Regions from separate parts of the Modestobacter sp. URMC 112 genome, predicted to be linked through region 1. Evidence: riboswitches for the same ligand, from Rfam matches in the RefSeq annotation. Region 1 holds a riboswitch; the other holds the start of a gene.
What was found. Region 1 has a riboswitch for S-adenosylmethionine ahead of thrC (threonine synthase). Riboswitches for the same ligand answer to the same signal wherever they lie in the genome.
Positions count from the first base shown of each region.

Region 1 (7,125 bases):
CATGACCTTCTCCAGCAGCGGGAGCAGGTCCTTGACCGAGGAGATCTTGCTGTTGACGACCAGGATGAACGGGTCGTCGAGCACGGTCTCCATGCGGTCGGTGTCGGTGACGAAGTACGCCGACAGGTGACCCTTGTCGAAGCGCATGCCCTCGGTGAGCTCGAGCTCGAGACCGAAGGTGTTGCTCTCCTCGACGGTGATGACACCTTCCTTGCCGACCTTGTCCATCGCCTCGGCGATGAGCTCGCCGATGGCCGGGTCGGCGGCGGAGATCGAGGCCGTGGCCGCGATCTGCTCCTTGGTCTCGACGTCCTTGGCGGTGGAGAGCAGGTAGTCCGAGACGGCGGCGACGGCCTTCTCGATGCCCTTCTTCAGGGCCATCGGGTTGGCGCCGGCGGCGACGTTGCGCAGCCCCTCGCGGACGAGGGCCTGGGCGAGCACGGTGGCGGTGGTGGTGCCGTCACCGGCGACGTCGTCGGTCTTCTTGGCGACCTCCTTGACCAGCTCGGCCCCGATCTTCTCCCAGGGGTCCTCGAGCTCGATCTCCTTGGCGATGCTCACACCATCGTTGGTGATGGTGGGCGCGCCCCACTTCTTCTCGAGTACGACGTTGCGGCCCTTGGGACCGAGGGTCACCTTGACGGCGTCGGCGAGGGTGTTCATGCCCCGCTCGAGGCCGCGGCGAGCCTCTTCCTCGAAGGCGATCATCTTGGCCATGTGGTGATGTCCTCCATGCGTGGATCGCTGGCTGGTCAGGTCCGGCGCCCGCGACGGACGACACCGGCGGCGTGGACGCTCCTGCGGCCCACGACCGGTGTCTCACCGTTCCGACCTGGTTGGCACTCAGGTACTCCGAGTGCCAACCACGAGTCTGGCACTCGACCCATCCGAGTGCAAGAACGGGGGTCCACGCAGGCCCCCGGGACGCCGGAGGCCCGGCCCCCTGACGGGGACCGGGCCTCGGGTGTCACCGCGTCACTCGGCGCGGACGGCGTCCGCCTGCGGCCCCTTCTCGCCCTGCACGACCTCGAAGGAGACGCGCTGTCCCTCGTCGAGGCTCTTGTACCCGTCCATCTGGATGGCCGAGTAGTGGACGAAGACGTCCTGGCCGCCGTCGACGGCGATGAAGCCGAAGCCCTTCTCGGCGTTGAACCACTTCACGGTGCCCTGTGCCACGTGTGCTCCCACGTTCCGTGCGTGCGGACGGCCCCCGGGACGGGTAGCCGGGTGTCAGCTCTTCCGCCCGTCGAACACGAACGTGGGACCCGAACCGCGCGGAACGGTACAGCAGGCGACAGCGCTGGCCAGGGGCCCGACGCGCGGTCTCACCCGAACTGTGGTACGGCCCGTCCAGGGCACCGCCCCGAGCTCGCGAGGGGTGGGGGGGGGGGGGGACGGGGTCCTTCACCCGATCAGGCCGGCCGCCCGGAGCGAGGCCAGCGACGGCTGGACCCGGTGCGTTGGGCCGACCACCGGCAGCAGCGGGTCGAGGGTCTTGAGCCCCTCACCGGTGTTGAGGACGACGACCTCCCGGCTGGGGTCGAGCCGACCGCTCTCGACCAGCTTCCGCAGCACCGCGACGGTGACCCCGCCGGCCGTCTCACCGAAGATGCCCGTCGTCCGGGCCAGGTCACGGATGCCGGCGACGATCTCCTCGTCCCCCGCCCGGCCGACCGAGCCGCCGGTGCGCCGGACGGCGTCCAGGGCGTAGGGGCCGTCGGCGGGGTTGCCGATGGCGAGGGACTTGGCGATGCCGGTGGCCCTGACCGGCTTGACCACGTCCCAGCCGTTGTCGAAGGCGGTGGCGATCGGGTCGCAGCCGGCCGACTGGGCGCCGAAGACCTTCCAGTCGGTGGCCTCGACGACGCCGGCGGCGGTCAGCTCGCGCCAGGCCTTGTCGACCTTGGTCAGCAGCGACCCCGACGCCATCGGGATGACGACCTGGGCGGGGATGCGCCAGCCGAGCTGCTCGGCGATCTCGTAGCCCATCGTCTTGGAGCCCTCGGCGTAGTAGGGCCGGACGTTCTGGTTGACGAAGGCGGTGTCCTCGAACTCGTCGGTCTCGGCGAGCTCACTGGTGAGCCGGTTGACCTCGTCGTAGGACCCGTCCACGGCGACCAGGGCCTGGCCGTACACGGCGGACTGGACGATCTTGCCCGGCTCGAGGTCGCTGGGCACGAAGACGAACGAGGGCAGCCCCATCCGCGCCGCGTGGGCGGCGACGGAGTTGGCCAGGTTGCCGGTCGAGGCACAGGCGATCTTGCGGTAGCCGAACGTCCGTGCCGCGGTGGCCGCCAGGCTGACCACCCGGTCCTTGAAGGAGTGCGTGGGGTTGGCGGAGTCGTCCTTGACCCAGAGCCCGCCGGTGATGCCGAGCTCGGCAGCCAGCCGGTCGGCGCGCACCAGCGGGGTCAGCCCCGGGTCGAGGGTGACCCGGTCGGCCGGGTCGTGCCCGACGGGCAGCAGCGGGGCGTAGCGCCAGATGTTCTGCGGCCCGGCCTCGATCTGTCCGCGGGTGACCGCGCGCATCAGCTCGCCGTCGTAGTCCACCTCGAGCGGGCCGAAGCACTCGGCGCAGGCGTGCTCGGCGATGAGGCCGAAGGTGGCGCCGCAGTTGCGGCAGACCAGGCCACGGGCCGGGTTGGGCGTGAGCGGGCCCCCTGCCGACGAGTCGGCCTGGGCGGCACCGGGAGCGGTCATGGTCATGCGACGACTACCTCCTCATCTTCCCCGCGCCGGGCCGTCGAGCCGCGCGGGACGGAATTGGCACCTTCCGGCCGCGGGTGTGCGGACGGCGGTTGCCGGGGCTTCGTCGGGCCGTGTCCCTCTGCCCCTCTGGATGAGTGGAACGGGGAGAGCCTACCCGCGGCGGGGGCGGCCGACCGCAACGGCCGACGAGGCCCGCCGGGCATCGGACAGGACGCTCCGCCGGGTACCGGCCAGGATGTCGGGGTGCCCACCCGCATCGTCTACACCGACCTCGACGGCACCATGGTCGGCCCGCGCGGGTCGTTCTGGCACACCGCCGCCCGCGCGCTGACCGCCACGCCGGCCACCGCCCTGCTCGAGCTGCACCGGGCGGGGGTCCCGCTGGTGCTGGTCAGCGGCCGGACCCACGAGCAGCTGGTGGAGGCGGCGCGGATCTTCGCCGCCGACGGGTCGATCGCCGAACTCGGGTCGCTGGTGAGCTGGGCGGGGGGCCGGGAGACCCACCTGCTCACCGGTGAGCTGCCGCGCGAGCACGCCGGACGCACGCCGATGGCGGTGATGGCCGAGCTCGGGGTGGTCGAGGAGCTGGTCGCCGCCCACGCCGGGCGGCTGGAGTGGCACGAGCCCTGGCACGCGACGCACACCGCCGACGCCCTGCTGCGGGGTCTGGTGGACGCCGCCGCCGTCGACGCGTGGCTGGCCGGGCGCGGCTGGGGCTGGCTGACGTTGAAGGACAACGGCCAGATCCCGGCCACCGCGCGGATGACGCTGGCGGAAGAGGCGCGGCCGCCGCGGGTCTACCACCTGATGCCGCGCGGCATCACGAAGGGCGCGGGGATCAGCTGGGACCTCGCCCGCCGCGGGCTGGACCCCGCCGACGCGGTGGCGATCGGCGACAGCGTCAGCGACCTGGAGATGGCCCCCGCGGTGTCCCGGTTGTGGATCACCGCCAACGGCGCCGCCGTCCCGGGGATGACCGGCCTGGTGGCCGCCGTCCCCAACGCGTCGGTGACCGACGCCCCCATGGGCGAGGGCTGGGCCCAGGCCGTCCTCGCCAGCCTGTAGGCCCCGTCCAGGGCACCGCCCCGAGCCTGCGAGGGGTGGGGAGGACGGGGTCCTCCTGGCGAGCTCGGTGCGAGCCTCCGGACGGGGCCGTCACGAGGTGACGTCCTTGCGGCTGAAGTGGCGGACGGCGAGGGCGGTGAACACCGCCGCGTAGGCCAGCCCCTGGACGACGCCGCGGAACAGGTCGGCGGAGTCGACGGGGGTCTGCAGCAGGTCGGTCCAGGCGTAGTTGAACGCCGTGGGGAACCAGTCGCGGATGCCGCCCAGCTGCTCGACCTGCTCCAGCACGGCGAAGACGACCGTGGTGAACACGGCGCCGCCGACCGCGGCCAGCGGGGCGTCGGTCACCGTGGAGAGCCAGAAGGCGAGGGTCCCGACGACGAGCAGGTGGACGGCGAGGTAGCCGACCATCCCGGCCAGCCGCAGCAGCGCCGTCCCCTGGTCCAGGGAGATGCCCACCGGCGTCTGCAGGTCCTCGAAGCCGAACGCGACCCCGCCGGCGACCAGCGAGACGGTGACCAGCACGACCAGCGAGCCGACCGACAGCACCAGGGCAGCCAGCCACTTCTGGCGGAGCAGCCGGGCCCGCGGGACCGGCGTGGCCAGCGCGTACCGCAACGACCCCCACTGCGCCTCGCTGGCCACCGTGTCACCGAAGAACAGCGCGAAGACCACCACGAGGAAGAAGCCGGTGGTGGCGAAGAGCACGAAGAGCGTCAGGTTGAGGCCGCTCGCCGTCGCGACGTCCACGAGGTTGACCCGGTCGTTCTCCGCCGCCTCCTCGCTGCCACCCAGCTTCAGCGCGCCGATGAGCAGGTGCGGCAGCACGACCATCAGCGCCAGGACGCCGAGGGTCCGGCGGCGCTTGAACTGCCGGCGCAGCTCGACCGACAGTCGCAACGTCCGCTCCGGCCGGTACCCGGCGACCGCTCCGGTCGCCTGGACGTGCGGCTCGACGGTGCTCATGACTCCCCCACCAGTGACAGGAACGCGTCCTCCAGCCGGCGACGGGGTGTCAGCTGGTCCACCCCGATGCCGGCCTCGACCAGCGCGGTCAGCGCGGCGGCCCGCCCGGTGGGACCGAGGTCGACGACCAGCCCCTCGTCGACCCGCTCGACCGGCCCCACGCCGGGCAGCGCCGCGAGGACGGCGACGGCCCGGTCGGTGTCGGCGTCGTCGGCCAGTCCGAGGAGCACCGCCCCGCCGGTGCCGACGATCTCCTCGACGGTGCCCTGGGCGATCTTCTGGCCCTTGGCCATCACCACCACGTGGCTGCAGGTCTGCTCGATCTCGGCCAGCAGGTGGCTGGAGACGATCACCGTGCGGCCGGTCTGGGCGTAGGAGCGCAGCACCTCGCGCATGGCGTGGATCTGCGGCGGGTCCAGCCCGTTGGTCGGCTCGTCGAGGACCAGCAGGTCCGGCAGGCCCAGCATCGCCTGGGCGATGGCCACCCGCTGCCGCATGCCCTGGCTGTACCGGCGCACCGGGCGGTCGATGGCGGCGCCCAGGCCGGCCACCTCGATCGCCTCCTCCATGTGCGCGTCGGCGGGCGGCCGGCCGGTCGCCGCCCAGTAGAGCGTGAGGTTGTCCCGGCCGGACAGGTGCGGCTGCAGGCCGGTGCCCTCGACGAAGGAGCCGAGCCGGGACAGCACCGGCGCGCCCGGCCGGGCGGCGTGCCCGAACACCGAGATGCGCCCCTCGGTCGGCCGGATGAGCCCCATCAGCATCCGCAGCGAGGTGGTCTTGCCCGCGCCGTTGGGGCCCAGCAGTCCGAGCACCTGGCCGCGACGCACCTCGAAGGACAGGTCCCGGACGGCGACGAAGCCGTCCTTGTAGGCCTTGGTGACGCCCTCGAAGCGCAGCGGCACGTCCTCGCCGTCGGGGCTGGCCTCGGACAGCTGCCGCCGGCGCCGGCGGCCCCACAGCACCGCGGTCAGCCAGCCGAGCAGTCCCAGCGCCGCCAGGACGCCGAGCAGCACCCACCAGCGGGCCGACCCGGTGGTGCCGGCGACGGTGCCCCCGGCCTGCGGGACGGCGAGCTCGGCGGTACCGGTCCCGAGGCCGACGGAGTACACCGCCGCCTGGGCCGGGAGCGCGAAGCCCTGGTCGGTCGAGGAGACCAGCAGCCGCATGGTGTGCCCGGCCTCGAAGCGGTGCACGATGCCCGGCAGCGTCACCGGGACCCGGGTCGGCGCGGCCGGGTCGGTGGACAGCCCGGTCAGCCGCAGCGGGGCCACCAGTCCGGCGGGCAGGGTCGTGCCGCCGTCCGGACCGACGTCGTACAGCTTGGCGAACAGCGTCGCCGTCCCGCTGGGCGAGGAGACCGCGAGGGTGGTGGTGGTCGTCCCCACCACGTCCAGCGCGTCGGGGAGCGGCGAGCTGTCGAAGGCGGCGAACTGCCCGGGGACCTCCACCGTCGCCCCGCCGAGCGCGGCGCCGACCGCGCCCAGGCCGGGCACGGTGGTGAGCGCCGCGGGGCTGCCGCCGGCCGGCGTGACCACCGGCTGGGCGGGGCCTCGGACGGACACGGCGCTGCGCTGCGCGGGGTCGCCGCCGTCCAGGCCGGGGTAGGCCGCGGCGGCGACGGTCTGCGTGCCCCCCTGGACGGTGACCCCGCCGCCCACCGCGGTCGGCGCGGGGTAGCTGAAGCCGGCGTCCTGCCCGGCGGCGGGCTCCTGCCCGCGCAGGTGCACGTCGAACCAGCCCGCCACCCGGTCCCGCAGGTCCGCGGTGACCCGCTCGGAGGCCGACGTGTCGTGGCCCCCCGCGTACCAGACCACGCTGACCGGGGTGCCGTTGGCGGCGATGCCCCGGGCGTTGGCGTCGGCCTCGCCCAGGCCGAACAGCGAATCCTGGGTGCCCTGGACGAGCAGCGTCGGGGCGGTGATCCGGTCCAGCACCGCGGCCGGGCTGCTGCGGTCGAGCACCGCGGCGACCTCGGGGGTCAGCGTGCCGGTGGAGGCAGCGGCCTGGTAGGCGGCGCAGACGTCGGCCCGGAACCGCCCGCAGGTCAGCCTCTGGGGGTCCGGCGCGACGTCGGGGGCACCCGACGCGTCGTCGCGCGCCGCGCTCCCCCCGCCACCGGCGGCGCCCCCGCCGAACCCGGCCAGGCCACCGAGCAGCCCGCCACCGGTGGGCACGGAGCCGACGCCGAAGAAGAGCCCGGCCCAGGACCGCTTGAACACCCCCGCATCGGTGCTCACCGGGGCGGCGGCGAGCGTGTCGGCGTCCTCGACGGTGCCGGCTGACTCGGGGAACAGCGCCGAGGTGAGCGAGTGCCAGGTGATCTGCGGGACGATCGCGTCGATCCGCCGGTCCTGCGCCGCGGCCAGCAGCGACAGCGCGCCGCCG
Region 1 is NZ_CP199957.1:4,353,806-4,360,930, forward strand. It holds gene groL (chaperonin GroEL) at 1-717, opposite strand, end outside; gene ACWIX6_RS20730 (cold-shock protein) at 976-1,176, opposite strand; gene thrC (threonine synthase) at 1,405-2,706, opposite strand; SAM riboswitch class I at 2,719-2,846, opposite strand; gene ACWIX6_RS20740 (HAD family hydrolase) at 2,953-3,774, shown strand; gene ACWIX6_RS20745 (ABC transporter permease) at 3,865-4,740, opposite strand; gene ACWIX6_RS20750 (alpha/beta fold hydrolase) at 4,737-7,125, opposite strand, start outside.

Region 2 (7,125 bases), 930 kb from region 1:
AGCGTGGTGCTGGTGTTCTTCCTCGGGATGCCGGTGGCGGCCGCCGTCGTCCCGCCGGTGGTGATGGCGGTGCAGCACCGTTGGCCGCGGGCGGCCGTGCTGCTGTGGGTGTCGGCGCTGGGGCTGCTGGCCGGCTGGGTGGTGGCCGGCACGGTGGACGTGGACCGGGCCGACACCACCGGCGGGACCGGCTCCTGGCTGGCCGGGCTCGGCTGGCTGATCGCCGCCGCCGGCGCGGCGACCGCGTCCGTGGTCGTCGCCCGGCGACGGGCCCGGGAGGCGGCCACCCCGGCGGGCTGAGCACGCGCCGGTCGGGCAGTCTGGGCGGGTGACCGGCCCCGGACTGCGCGACCAGGTCGGCTGGACCGTCGACGACACCCCGCCGGAGGTCGTGGCCGGCCGGCGGCTGACCGGGCTGCTGCACCTGGTGTCCGCGGTGGTCACCTTCGGCGCGGACGCGACCGGCGGCCGGCGGACGCCGACCTGGGAGGTGCCGGCCGACCCGGACGCCTTCGTGGACATCGGGATCGTGGAGCTGCGCGGCCGTAGCCGGCTGCTGCCCGGCCCCGGCGAGGCCCGGCTCGTCGGGGCCACCCGGCGGGACGTCTGGCTCCTTCCTGGGCGGTCGGAGCGGCCGACGCACCGGCTGCCGGTGGAGCAGCTGCGGGTCGTCGGCGCCGTGCCGGGCAGCGGGTCACGCCGTCCCCGGCACGCCACCGCACCCTGGGCGCTGACCCTGACCGACGGCCGGGACACCCTCACGATGTCCGGCGCCTGGCTGGCCCTGGCGTGGATCGGCCACCTGGCCGGCTGGCCCGAACCGGTTCCCACGAGCTGATCCTCGGGCCGCGGGGAGATCTTCGGGCCCGCGGGGGAGAACGCGGCTCAGCCGGCCATCAGCTCGCGCACCAGCCCGCCCACGGCCTCGGTCTCGACCAGGAAGCCGTCGTGGCCGAACAGCGAGGGGATCAGCCGCAGCGGGACGCCGAGCCCGTCGGCCACCCGCTGCTGCAGCGCCGGCGGGTAGAGCCGGTCGGTGTCCACCCCCGCCACCACGGACCGGGCGGTGACCCGGGCCAGCGCCGCCTCCACCCCGCCGCGGCCCCGGCCGACGTCCCAGCTGTTCATCGCCTCGGTGAGCACCACGTAGCTGCCGGCGTCGAAGCGGGCGGCGAGCTTGGCGGCGTGGTGGTCGAGGTAGGAGGCGACGGCGAACCGGCCGTCGGGCTGCACCGTCGTCCCGAACCGGGCGTCCAGCTCCAGACCGCTGCGATAGGTCAGGTGCGCGATCCGTCGGGCGGTGCCCAGGCCGGCGACCGGTCCCTCGCCGAGCGGGTAGTCGCCGCCCGCCCAGCGCGGGTCGGTGCGGACGGCGGTCTGCTGGGTGGTCTGGGTGCCGATCTGGTCGGCCGTGGCGACGGCGCCGGAGGCGAGGAAGAACAGCCCCCCGACCCGGTCGGGCCGCGACACCGCCCACTCCAGCGCCCGCATGCCGCCCATCGAGCCGCCGAGCACCGCCCGCCACCGGTCGATCCCCAGCGCGTCGGCGAGCGCGGCCTCCACCGCCACCTGGTCGCCGATGGTCACCTCGGGGAAGCGGGAGCCCCACCGGCCGCCGTCCGGCGCGGTCGAGGACGGCCCGGTGGTGCCCTGGCAGCCGCCGAGCACGTTGGCGCAGACGACGAACCAGTGGTCGCTGTCCAGCGGCGCGCCGGGCCCGATCAGGGTGGGCCACCAGCCCGGCGTCGGCTGTCCGGGCCCGGCGGGACCGACCACGTGGCTGTCCCCGGTGAGCGCGTGCTCGACCAGCACGGCGTTGCCGCCGTCGGGCGCGAGCGTCCCCCAGGTCTCGTACGCGACCCGCACGGCGGGCAGCGAGCCGCCGCGTTCGAGCCGGACCGGTCCGTCCAGGTCGAGGAACAGCCGGTCGGCGACCGGGTCGCCCTCGAGCCACCCGCCCGCCCGGACCGGCGGCGACGGGGTCCGGGACACCGGTCCGGCGTCCCGGACCCCGGCCACCTCAGGCGCCCTTGGCGGCGCGGAAGCCGGACTCCAGGTCGGCCAGGATGTCCTCGATGCCCTCCAGGCCCACCGCCAGCCGCACCAGGCCGGGCGTGACGCCGGCGGTCAGCTGCTCATCCGGCGTCAGCTGCGAGTGCGTCGTCGAGGCCGGGTGGATCACCAGGCTGCGCACGTCCCCGATGTTGGCCACGTGGCTGTGCAGCTCCAGCGCCTCCACGAAGCGCTGGCCGGCCTCCTTGCCGCCGACGATCTCGAAGGCGAGGACGGCGCCGGCGCCCTTGGGCGCGTACCGCTGCTGGGCGGCGTGCCAGGGGGAGGACGGCAGCCCGGCGTAGTGCACCGACTCGACCTCGTCCCGGGCGTCCAGCCACTCGGCGACCTGCTGGGCGTTGGCGACGTGCCGCTCCAGCCGCAGGGACAGCGTCTCGATGCCCTGCACGACCAGCCAGGCGTTGAACGGGGAGATGGCCGGGCCCAGGTCGCGCAGCAGCTGCACCCGGGCCTTGAGGGCGTAGGCGGGCGCGCCGAGGTCGGCGTAGACCACGCCGTGGTAGGTCGGGTCCGGGGTGGTGAACCCGGGGAACTTGCCCCCGGTCCAGTCGAAGTTCCCCGAGTCGACGATCAGCCCGGCAATCGCGGTGCCGTGGCCGCCGAGGTACTTGGTCGCCGAGTGGACGACGACGTCGGCGCCGTGCTCGATCGGTCGGATCAGCCAGGGCGTGGCGATGGTGTTGTCCACGATCAGCGGGACGCCGTTGCGGTGCGCCACCTCGGCGACCGCGGCGATGTCCAGGACGTCGCCCTTGGGGTTGCCGATCGTCTCGCCGTAGAACGCCTTGGTGTTCTCCCGCACCAGGGACTGCCAGTTCTCCGGGTCGTCGGGGTCCTCCACGAAGGAGACCTCGATGCCCATCTTCGGCAGCGAGTGGTGCAGCAGGTTGTAGGTGCCGCCGTAGAGGGACGCGGAGGCCACCACGTGGCTGCCGGCCTCGGCGACGTTCAGGATCGCCAGGGTCTCGGCCGCCTGGCCGCTGGCCACGGCCAGGGTCGCGACGCCGCCCTCCAGCGAGGTGACCCGCTGCTCCAGCGCGTCCTGCGTCGGGTTCATGATCCGGGTGTAGATGTTGCCCAGCTCGGCCAGGGCGAACAGGTCCGCCGCGTGCTGGGTGTCGCGGAACTGGTAGCTCGTCGTCGCGTAGATGGGCAGCGCGCGGGCGCCGGTGGTGGGGTCGGGGGCCGCGCCGGCGTGGATCTGCCGGGTCTCGAAGCTCCAGCCGCTGGGTTCGGTCATGCGCCAGGTCCTCCTCGGGTCGCGGAGCCTCCGGCGCGAGGACGCTCCGTCCTTGCCGGGCGGCGGTCGCCGTCCGGCCAGCTCTTCCCCTGGAGCACCTCAGACGGAGTTGAGGTTGCCGGGCAGCCAGCCAGGTGCTTGTCGCTGCCTCTCGTGAGCTGCGGTGATCCTAGGACGGCGCCCGCGGGGCCGCGCAGAGGCCCCGGGCGCCGGGGGTCCGGAGCCGGTCCGCCGCCGGGCACGTCCCGGCGCACGGCAGGCTGGGGTGCGTGCGCGCACTGGTGTTCGAGGAGTTCGGTGGCCCCCTGGAGGTCCGGTCGGTGCCCGACCCGGCGCCGGCGCCCGACGGCGTCGTCGTCCGGGTCGGGGCCAGCGGCATCTGCCGCAGCGACTGGCACGCCTGGTCCGGGCACGACCCCGACGTCGTCCTGCCGCACGTGCCCGGTCACGAGCTGGCCGGCACGGTGGCCGCGGTCGGCGGGCGGGTGCGGAGCTGGGCGGTCGGCGACCGGGTGACCGTGCCGTTCGTCTGCGCCTGTGGCACGTGCGGCCCCTGCCGGGAGGGCGCCGGTCAGGTGTGCCTGCGCCAGACGCAGCCGGGCTTCACCCACTGGGGCTCGCTGGCCGAGCTCGTGGCGCTGGACGCCGCGGACGTCAACCTGGTCGCGTTGCCCCCCGAGCTGCCCGACTCCACGGCGGCCAGCATGGGCTGCCGCTTCGCCACCGCCTTCCGGGCGGTCACCGGGGTCGCCCGGGTGCGCCCGGGGGAGTGGGTGGCCGTCCTCGGCTGCGGCGGGGTGGGGCTGTCGGCGGTGCAGGTCGCCGTCGCCGCGGGCGCCCGGGTGGTCGCGGTGGACGTCGCCCCCGGTGCGCTGGCGCTGGCCCGCCGGCTGGGCGCCGAGCACACCGTGCGGGGGCCGGACGGCGTCCCGGCCGCCGTCGGCGAGCTCACCGGCGGCGGCGCGCACGTCTCGCTGGACGCCGTCGGCAGCGCGGACACCTGCACCGACTCCATCCGCTGCCTGCGCCCGCGCGGCCGGCACGTGCAGGTGGGGCTGCTGCCCCCGGCGCTCGGCCGCCCGGAGGTGCCGATGGAGCTGGTCATCGCCCGCGAGCTGGCCGTGCTGGGCAGCCACGGGATGGCCGCGGCGGACTACCCGGCGCTGCTGTCGCTGATCGCCGCCGGCCGGCTGCGGCCCGAGCTGCTGGTCACCACGGAACTGTCCCTGGACGACGCCGGGCCGGCGCTGGCGGCGGTGGGCCGGGAACCGGGGATCGCCGTCGTCACCCGGTTCTGAGCCCGGCTCAGCCGGTCGGGGTGGTCGTCTCCTGGGTCTCCGGGTCGGGGGCCGACTCCTCCGTCGTCGCCGGTGCCTCGCTGGTGGTCTCCCGCGTCGTCCCGGTGGGCTCCGTCTCCTCCTCCGCGGTGGTCGGGGCCGGGGCCGTGTCCCGGGAGGTCGTCGGCTCCGCGGGGTCGGTGGTCGTGGGCACCGCGCTCGGCCCGGTCTCCACCGGGGCCTCGGTCGTGGGCGTGGCCGGTTCGGCCGGCTCGGTGGTGGGGCCGAGCTGGGACACCGGCACCCGGACCGTCTGCCCGGTCTCGGTGGTCACGGTCGTGTACTCGACGTCCGGCCGGACCAGCACGTACAGCGTGGCGAGGACGACGAACAGCACCCCCAGCACGACGGTGGACGTGCGGGCCCGGCCGATCCGGGCGGGCACCCGCTGGCGCCAGAAGGACGCCGGCGCGGGGGCCGACGAGGAGGGCTCGGACGACGGCGGCGGCGGGGCGGCCGCGGGCAGAGCCCGGGTCGGCGGGCCCGACGGGCCGGTCATGCCCGGCTCCCGCTGCGCACGCGGTCCTCGGCCAGCGCCTCGTCCTGCACGCTCCCGGGTCCGTCGGGCACCGCTCCGGCCCGCAGCGAGACGCCCTCCCGGGACAGCGCCAGCGCCACCCGGGCGCGCAGGTCCCGGGAGACCTCGAACTGCTTGCCCGGCAGGGTCCGGGCGACCACCCGCACGTTCACCTCGTCCAGGGACAGGCTCTCCACCCCCATGACGCTGGGCTCGTCGAGCAGCAGCGGGTGCAGCCGCTCGTCGGCGAAGGCCTGCCGGCCGACCCCGCGGAGCACGTCCTGCACCCGGTTGACGTCGGCTGTCGAGGGCACGGGCACGTCCACCACCGCCCGGGCCCAGTCGCGGGACAGGTTGACCACCTTGACGATCTGCCCGTTGGGGATGATCACCACCTCGCCGTCGGCGGAGCGCATCCGGGTGATCCGGAGCGTGACGTCCTCGATCGTGCCGCGGGCGGCCTCCGGGGCGCCGACGACGCTGATCGACACGACGTCGCCGAAGCCGTACTGCCGCTCGGTGATCAGGAAGAAGCCGGCCAGCACGTCCCCGACGATCCGCTGCGCGCCGAAGCCCAGGCCCACGCCCAGCACGGTGGCCGGGGCGACCAGCCCGGTCACCGGGATGCCCAGCCGGTCGAGCACGAAGAAGACCGCGATCGAGTAGATGAGCACGATGGCCACCCAGGTGAGGACCTGGGTCAGCGAGTGCCGGTGCTTGGCCGCCTCCGAGCGCACCAGCGCGTCCGAGCCGCTGGCGTTCGCGTCGATCCGGTCGGTGATCCGGCGGCCGGTCCAGCTGACGAAGCGGGCCAGCAGCACCGACCCGACGATGATCAGCAGGACCTGGAGCCCGCGGTCGCGGGCCCAGTCGACGAAGTCGCTGACGGGGGCTATGGCGAGGGTTTCCATCGCCGTCCAGTGTGGCCCGTGACCGCCGCCACCGAGGTCACGGGGCCCCGTTGCGGCGCTCAGGAGGAGGACGGGGTCCGCCCGTCGCGCAGCCGGCGGACCGGCACGACCATCGGCGTCCCGGTCACCGGGTCGGGGAGGACCCGGGCCTCCAGCTCGAACACCTCGGCCAGCAGGCGCTCGGTGAGGACCTCCTCCGGCGTCCCGGCCGCCACCAGCACGCCGTCCTTCATCGCCACCAGGCGCTGCGCGTAGCGGGCGGCCAGGTTGAGGTCGTGCAGCACGACGGCCACCGTGCGGCCCCGCTCGGTGTGCAGCCGGGAGATCAGCTCCAGCACGTCCACCTGGTGCGCGAGGTCCAGGTAGGTGGTCGGCTCGTCGAGCAGCAGCAGGTCGGTGCCCTGGGCCAGCGCCATGGAGATCCAGGCGCGCTGGCGCTGCCCGCCCGACAGCGCGTCCACCGGGGCGTCGGCGAGCTCGGACAGGTCGGTCCAGGCCAGGGCCTCGGCGACCACCGCGGCGTCGTCCGAGGACCACTGCCGGAGCCAGCTCTGGTGCGGGTGCCGGCCGCGGGCGACCAGGTCGGCGACGGTCAGCCCCTCCGGTGCCAGCGGCGTCTGCGGCAGCAGGCCGAGCACCTTGGCCACCTCGCGGGTCGGCGTGGCGGTGATCGCCCGGCCGTCCAGCAGCACCGCGCCGGCTGTGGGGCGCAGCAGCCGGCCCAGGGCGCGCAGCAGGGTGGACTTGCCGCAGCCGTTGGGGCCGATGATCGCGGTGAACGAGCCGTCGGTCAGCGAGAGGTCGAGCGAGTCGACGACGACGCGGTCGCCGTAGGCCAGCCGGACGCCGTCGGCGGCCAGCCGCACCGGCGCGGTCGTGCGGGGGGTGTCCAGAGCGGTCACAGGGTGGATCGCCGCCTTCCGCGGACCAGGAGCCAGAGCAGGTAGGGGGCGCCGACGACGGCGGTGAGGATGCCCACGGGCAGGGTGTCGGGGAGCACGGTCCGGGTCAGCAGGTCCGCGCCCACGACCAGCACCGCGCCGAGCA
Region 2 is NZ_CP199957.1:405,420-412,544, forward strand. It holds gene ACWIX6_RS01875 (hypothetical protein) at 1-300, shown strand, start outside; gene ACWIX6_RS01880 (hypothetical protein) at 329-838, shown strand; gene metX (homoserine O-acetyltransferase MetX) at 886-1,992, opposite strand; gene ACWIX6_RS01890 (bifunctional o-acetylhomoserine/o-acetylserine sulfhydrylase) at 2,021-3,313, opposite strand; SAM riboswitch class IV at 3,357-3,472, opposite strand; gene ACWIX6_RS01895 (zinc-binding dehydrogenase) at 3,583-4,611, shown strand; gene ACWIX6_RS01900 (hypothetical protein) at 4,619-5,149, opposite strand; gene ACWIX6_RS01905 (mechanosensitive ion channel family protein) at 5,146-6,078, opposite strand; gene ACWIX6_RS01910 (ABC transporter ATP-binding protein) at 6,138-6,980, opposite strand; gene ACWIX6_RS01915 (FecCD family ABC transporter permease) at 6,977-7,125, opposite strand, start outside.
Region 2: another riboswitch for S-adenosylmethionine. It lies ahead of ACWIX6_RS01890 (bifunctional o-acetylhomoserine/o-acetylserine sulfhydrylase); the one in region 1 lies ahead of thrC (threonine synthase).